Regions from separate parts of the Lysinibacillus sp. FSL P2-0066 genome, predicted to be linked through region 1. Evidence: predicted binding sites of a transcription regulator. Region 1 holds the regulator's gene; the other holds the start of a gene.
What was found. Region 1 encodes NrdR, which represses ribonucleotide reductase genes. Its sites were predicted from a motif close to AACACNATATATNGTGTT; they were not measured.
Positions count from the first base shown of each region.

Region 2: a site for NrdR is predicted at 1,872-1,889, ahead of MKZ14_RS11280 (glutaredoxin). Genes of this name have one in related genera too.

Region 1 is NZ_CP150202.1:3,206,583-3,210,008, reverse strand. It holds gene MKZ14_RS16030 (glyceraldehyde-3-phosphate dehydrogenase) at 1-955, shown strand, start outside; gene nrdR (transcriptional regulator NrdR) at 1,143-1,613, shown strand; gene MKZ14_RS16020 (DnaD domain protein) at 1,630-2,994, shown strand; gene dnaI (primosomal protein DnaI) at 3,022-3,426, shown strand, end outside.
Region 2 is NZ_CP150202.1:2,279,174-2,282,599, reverse strand. It holds gene nrdE (class 1b ribonucleoside-diphosphate reductase subunit alpha) at 1-1,037, opposite strand, end outside; gene nrdI (class Ib ribonucleoside-diphosphate reductase assembly flavoprotein NrdI) at 1,034-1,393, opposite strand; gene MKZ14_RS11280 (glutaredoxin) at 1,390-1,614, opposite strand; cobalamin riboswitch at 1,732-1,910, opposite strand; gene MKZ14_RS11275 (hypothetical protein) at 2,214-2,873, opposite strand; gene MKZ14_RS11270 (hypothetical protein) at 2,873-3,061, opposite strand; cobalamin riboswitch at 3,263-3,426, opposite strand, start outside.

The DNA.
Region 1 (3,426 bases):
ACAACAAGATTTAAACATCGTTGCAATTAACGCTAGCTATCCTGCAGAAACGTTAGCACATTTGATTAAGTATGACACAAATCACGGAACATTTGAAGGTACGGTAGAACCAGCAGGCGATGCTTTAGTTGTAAATGGTAAACGAGTTCAAATTATTAGTGAACGTGATCCTTTAAAATTACCTTGGTCTACAATGGGTGTAGATATCGTTATTGAAGCTACAGGAAAATTTAATGAGCGTGATAAAGCAGCGATGCACTTAGCAGCTGGCGCGAAAAAAGTAATTTTAACAGCACCAGGTAAAAACGAGGATGTCACAATTGTTTTAGGTGTAAATGATGACAAATTGGATATTGCGAAACATGATGTTATTTCAAATGCTTCTTGTACAACAAACTGCTTAGCGCCAGTAGCAAAAGTATTGAATGACACGTTTGGTATTGAGAATGGTTTAATGACAACAGTTCACGCTTATACAAATGACCAAAAGAACTTAGACAATCCGCATAAAGATCTACGTCGTGCACGTGGATGCGCCCAATCCATTATCCCAACATCTACAGGTGCAGCGAAAGCATTAAAATTAGTGTTACCTGAATTAGAAGGTAAAATTCATGGTATGGCACTTCGTGTTCCAACACCAAACGTATCTTTAGTTGACCTTGTAGTAGATTTAAATACAGATGTAACAGTTGATGCAGTTAATGCAGCATTTGTAAAAGCGGCAACAGAAGGTCCAATGAAGGGTATCCTTAATTTCTCTGTTGAGCCATTAGTATCTTCTGATTACAATACAACAACTTATTCTTCAACAGTTGATGGACTTTCTACAATGGTGTTAGGCAACCGCAAAGTAAAAGTACTTGCTTGGTATGATAACGAGTGGGGCTACTCTGCACGCGTTGTTGACCTTGTGAAAAAAGTGGCAAATGCTTTAGAAACGGTAAACGCGTAATAATTTCTATAGATAGCACATTGAAATCGAAAAGGTTTCAATGTGCTCTTTTTTTACAGAAACTTTTCTTGTACTTCAGGTGCTTTAGATTTATCATGAGGCCACAAACGTGAATGCACTTTTCTTACATGTAGGAAATTTGTTATAATAGATATATTAAATTGTTGTAAACCAGGAGAGTAATTATATGAGATGTCCATCTTGCCAATTTAACGGAACGCGTGTTGTGGATTCGAGGCCAGTAGATGATAATAAAGAAATTCGTAGACGTCGTGAATGTGAGTCATGTGGCTTCCGTTTTACAACGTTTGAAAAAATTGAAGAGACACCATTAGTCGTTGTGAAAAAGGAAGGTTCACGAGAAGAGTTTAGCCGTGAGAAGGTACTTCGTGGGCTTATTCGTGCTTGTGAAAAACGTCCAGTGGCACTTGATGTGCTGGAGGAACTTGTTTTGTCCATTGAAAAAGATCTTCGTCGTATTGGAAATTCGGAAGTACGCTCAGAAGATGTTGGCGAAATGGTCATGGACCGCTTAGCCAAAATTGATGAGGTTGCCTATGTGCGTTTTGCGTCGGTCTACCGTCAGTTTAAAGATATCAATGTCTTTATTGAAGAAATAAAGGACATTATTCAACGTCAAACGGAGAAGAAATCATAGCAAACAGAGAGGATGAATGACGTTGATTCATTTATATAAGGAATTGCAGCCTGGCGATCCTTTCGACATTCGTCTACCTCATGCATTTTCTACACAAGAGCGTCAATTAGTTACATTATTTTATCAACCATTAACGGGATCAGAGCCAGTTAGCCTCTATTTAACATTATGGGCAGAAGCAGAGCAAATGCCAAAGCAGCAAATGACACATTATTATTTAATGAATGTGCTAGGGCTACCAATTGGTAAAGTGTTTGAGGCTCGTATTGCTTTAGAAGCTATTGGTTTGCTGCGTACATGGAAAAAAGAAAATGCTGGTGAGCGGAGTTTTTTATATGAGCTACAGCGCCCATTAGATGCAGATAGCTTTATGAAAGACCCGCTGCTGTCGATGTTTTTGTTTAGTAAAATTGGAGAGCAGGCTTATCGCAACTTACGTCAGCGCTTTATGTCACCTGTAAAGGACTCGGCGTTTAAGGATGTATCTCGTGCTTTTATTGATGTCTATAAGCCTGTTCATGCCAATATCCCATCAGATTTACAAGTGGATACGAGTCATAAGGATAAACAACAAAAAGTATATCCTTTTTATTTGGAGCAATTCGATTTTGATTTATTGCAAGCAGGTTTGTCTGAGCAATTGGTACCTTCCAATTTGTTGACATTTGAAGTGCGTGAAGCTATAGCCAAGTTGGCATTTTTATATCATTTAACAGCCCTTGATATGCAAAAAGTAGTCATACTTGCTTTAGATGATGATTTAGGAATTTCTCAGGAACGTTTACGAAAGGCTGCTGCTGATTTTTATAAATTAACCGTATCCAAGGAGCCGCCAAAACTTGCCCGTGTCACCGATCCTCTACCAGTAGCAGAAGCGGGACAAAAAACCAAGGATCAGGAACTTCAACACTATTTAGAAACAACGGCACCTGTCCAAGTTTTAAGAGATATAAATAATGGTAAAGAACCATTACAAACCTCAGTCCAACTTGCAGAAAATTTAATCGTTCAACATGGCATGCCAATTGGAGTGGTTAATGCATTGTTAGAATACGTTATGCTAACAACAGATATGAAGCTCCCTAAAAAATATGTGGAAACGATTGCTGATCATTGGGTACGAAAAAATGTCCAGACCGCTAAGGAAGCAATGGAACTTGCACGTCAAGAGCATGATAAATATACAGCTTGGAAAAACAAGCCGCAAACGTCCAATAAAACGAGTCAACAGACTAAAGGACGTTCAAGATATCAACGTGAAGAAAAAGTGCCTGAATGGTTCTATAAACGAAATGACAATCAAGAGGAATCTACCTCTAGTACTATAGATTTTGAAAAAGAGCGACAAAAAATATTAGAGATGCTAGGAAAAAGCGAATAGTAAAGAAGGTGAGCAGTAATCGAACCTATAAATGGACCACTAAAGCGAGCAATTAATGTACCCTCGTTCCAAGAACGCTATGAAGCCATGCGACGTGAAATTTTAGAGCACCCGCATGTGCAGGAATTTTTAGCGCAGCATGCAGATGAATTAAACTATGACAATGTTGAGCGAAATTTACCTAAACTGCATGAGTTTATTAGTCAATCTACTGAGTGCTGTGGGTGTGATAATACCGAACATTGTACAAACTATTTAAAAGGATTCATCCCGACATTAAGGGTTGTTCGGAATTCTATTGAAATGGACTATGTGCGCTGTGAGCAAAAGATTAGGGAAGAAGAACGCCGAGATGTTGCGAATATGATTGCAAGTATGCATATGCCAAAAGATGTGCTACAAGCAACAATTCATGATTTAAGTATTGATGAT
Region 2 (3,426 bases), 930 kb from region 1:
GCTTTTTTCACCTCTGTGTAAAGCTTACGTGCATTTAAACGTTTAATTTTACGAATTTTAGGGTTATCAAGTAGCTCGTAGTACATGTCTGAAATGGAAATCTCAGACATCCGTTTGCCATATTCTTTAAAAATATCGTATGGGCTAAACAAAACAATATCCTTATCACGTTTCATCAGTTCGAAGAAAATACTTGGTATAATAATTCCTGTTGAAAGTGTAGCAAGACGAATTTTATCATCCGCATTTGGTTTTTTTGATGAAATGAAATTTTCTATGTCTGCATGGAAAATATTTAGATAGACAACACCTGAGCCATTTCGTTGCCCTAGCTGATTCGAATAACTGAAAGAATTTTCTAACAGTTTTGCTACTGGGATGACACCACTTGCACGATTTAATATCTCTTTAATTGGATCACCTAAAGGGCGTAAATCTGTTAGGTTGACCCCAACCCCACCACCAAGGCGTGATAGCTCTAAACAATAGCCAATATTTTCGGCAATACTATTCATGGAGTCATCCATTGATAATTTAAAGCAGCTAACTAATTCACCACGTGCTTTCTTGCCACTATTTAAAGCAGTTGGTGTTGCTGGCTGATAAGCTTCCATCATCGCTTCGACAGAGCGTTCTGCTAGAGCTGTATTTCCTTGAGCCAAATACAAAGCGATAATGACTATACGATCCTCATATTTTTCTAAGATCTCTTCCCCATCACGACTTTTCATAGCATAGCTATCATAAAATTTACTTGCGCTCATAAAGGATGGAAAGCGGAAATTATAATCATAGGCTTTTTTGTACAACTTCTTTATAAATTCCATCTCGTACATGTCGATAAATGCTTTCTCATAGTAGCCCTCATCAACTAAATAGCGGATTTTTTCCTCAATATCTATAAAATAACGCAAACGTACGTTAACATACTCTAAAAAGTAGCGGCGCGTAGCTTCGCGGTCCTTTTCTAACTCAAGTAACCCAGTTGTACTATAACGATTCAGTACGTCATTATTAAGCTTTAAATAGGTTTTCATCCCATTACCCTCGTTTCATAAAACGTTTGTATTGCTTCGTAATCCGTTTGATTACCTCGTAAATCTAATTTCCTTACTAGGGGTACATGATACGTAGCAGCGATTTTCTCACCAGCAGCGCCAAATACATGATGACCGAAGTTACTATTCCCACTGGCAACTACTCCTTTACAAAAATCCCTGTTTTTTTCTAAAAAACGTTGTACCTTTGCTGGAATGTCACCTAAACCATCTGTGTAGGTAATTAAAAGATATGGCTTGTTCAATCGCAATTCCTCGGAGAGCTCGATACATTCTGCCTTTAATTTGGATACCACATTGCGCACATTGCCAGTACGACTAGCGAATACGATCATAGGGCAATCAACTCAATTTGAGAAACAATTTCCTGAACATCTCCTATAAAAGTTCCATTCATCTCTAAAACAGGCACACTTAAAAAACCTGCATTAATAATCGTTTGCTTTGCTTGTTCATCGTGATCAATGTTAACAATTTCAGCTTCAAGTCCTGCACGTTGTAGTTCAGATTTTACCCATAGGCATTTTGGACAAATTGTTTTCGTATAAAGTTTCATAGAAATCCCTCTTTTCATAAAATAAAAAAGCCTATCTCCTCTAGAGAGATAGGCTAAATGGAAACGTTAACATACCAAAAATACTGACGTTCCCATCTCTTAATCCCCGAAGAAATGATAAATTTGTTTTATAAAGGCAGGTCTCCTGGCTTTGCTTCATTCTCTGATTCCCTTCCCATGCAAATGCACAGTGGTTGCAATCATCGTCAGCTTCACAGTTGCGGGGACAGCGTCGGAATTGTACCGAACTTCCCTTTTAAACTACATATAGTAGTACCTTTGTAAAACGAACACAATATATAGTTGTTGTTCAATAGTTTTAAGTGTACCATCCTTCAAATGAAAAGTAAATCAAGATTCTAAACTTCTTTATTTTTGGATTATTCAGTATTTTTAATTATGTAGTACGAAATAGATTATCAATAATTACTACTTCCTAATTAAATTATTTATTTTAAATGATGTATGAAATTCTCTATTAAAATCGATCTACAGCAAATCTAATTAATTGTAGAATGACTATGATAATCTAGTTGAATAGCTAACATAGAACAGTCTAGATTCTGAAGAAAAATAGACTGATTGACACTACGAATATATTATTTCCTTTCAATAAACAGGGCCAATTCCTTATAAAATTCCGGCGTTGCAGCAGAATTTGTATGAAATTGAGGATTATATTTGGATATAAGTTTATATAATTTAGTAGCAGTTAAAAGATTTTGTTCTCTATCGTAAGCCCTAAAGCTATTATAGACCTCTTTCACTTTCCCATTTGCTAAATGAGAAAAGTAATGTTGCACTTCTTCATCCTCTAAGTAATCTAGTTGCCATTTGTAACATATTAAATTTGTGAGGAAAAACATTTCTAATGCTGGCATTTCACCAAATTTCAATAGCAATGTCATCCCATAATCAAAGGCATTTTCTAACCATTTCACTCCATGCCGTTCCCTGTAAAAACGAATTAATCTTTGTAAACCATGTCCTTGTTCTTTCACAAGGTAAGAATGAATATTCCTATTCCCAGCATTTCTTTCCCATTCATCAAGAGAAAATTTATATTTTCTTATCAGTTTCATCCAAAGCTTTTGAAGTTTCTCTTCAGATATAGCGTGTGTTTGTTTATTCCATCTTAAAAGCATTTCTAAATATTCTAATACAAAGCATCTCTCTATCTCAAAATGATCCAAATTTCTAAATAGAGTGTCTTGATCAATATCAATACTATCCTCTACAATTTTATCATCTATCAGCATTATACTGTACCGACTAATTCGCGTTTTATATTTAAATAGGCATAATTAATACTTTTGTAATCTTCAGGATTTTTTTGTATTAATTTTTTGATATAAGTTTGTAGGGAAATACTGTGCTCACTAGAAAGGTTGTTCATGATTTGTTGCTTTACTTGATTTTCATAAAATAATATTGAATGTGATGTCATCTAGTTCACTCCTATCGTTCATAAAAAAAGCATCTTCCTTCTAAAGGTTAGATGCTAGCTATGACATAAATACTACATAGTTCTTCAACCAATATAAAATAAGTCGTCTATACTGAATAGAGACCCTCTTCTTGGTTGTCGCACTATGAGTATGATGAAGGAAATTCGTCACACTCAACACCCCCTATCCTCGTAGGTTTTTTGGCTGTACTAGACAAAGGCAGGTCTCCTGGCTTATGATCATCACACATTTTCCCTTCCCATTACATGACATAACAGTGGCTTTGAAAATGTACTCCGAATTACAGTTGCGGGACAGCGCCGGATTTTCACCGAACTTCCCTTTTAAACAAACTCATTATGAA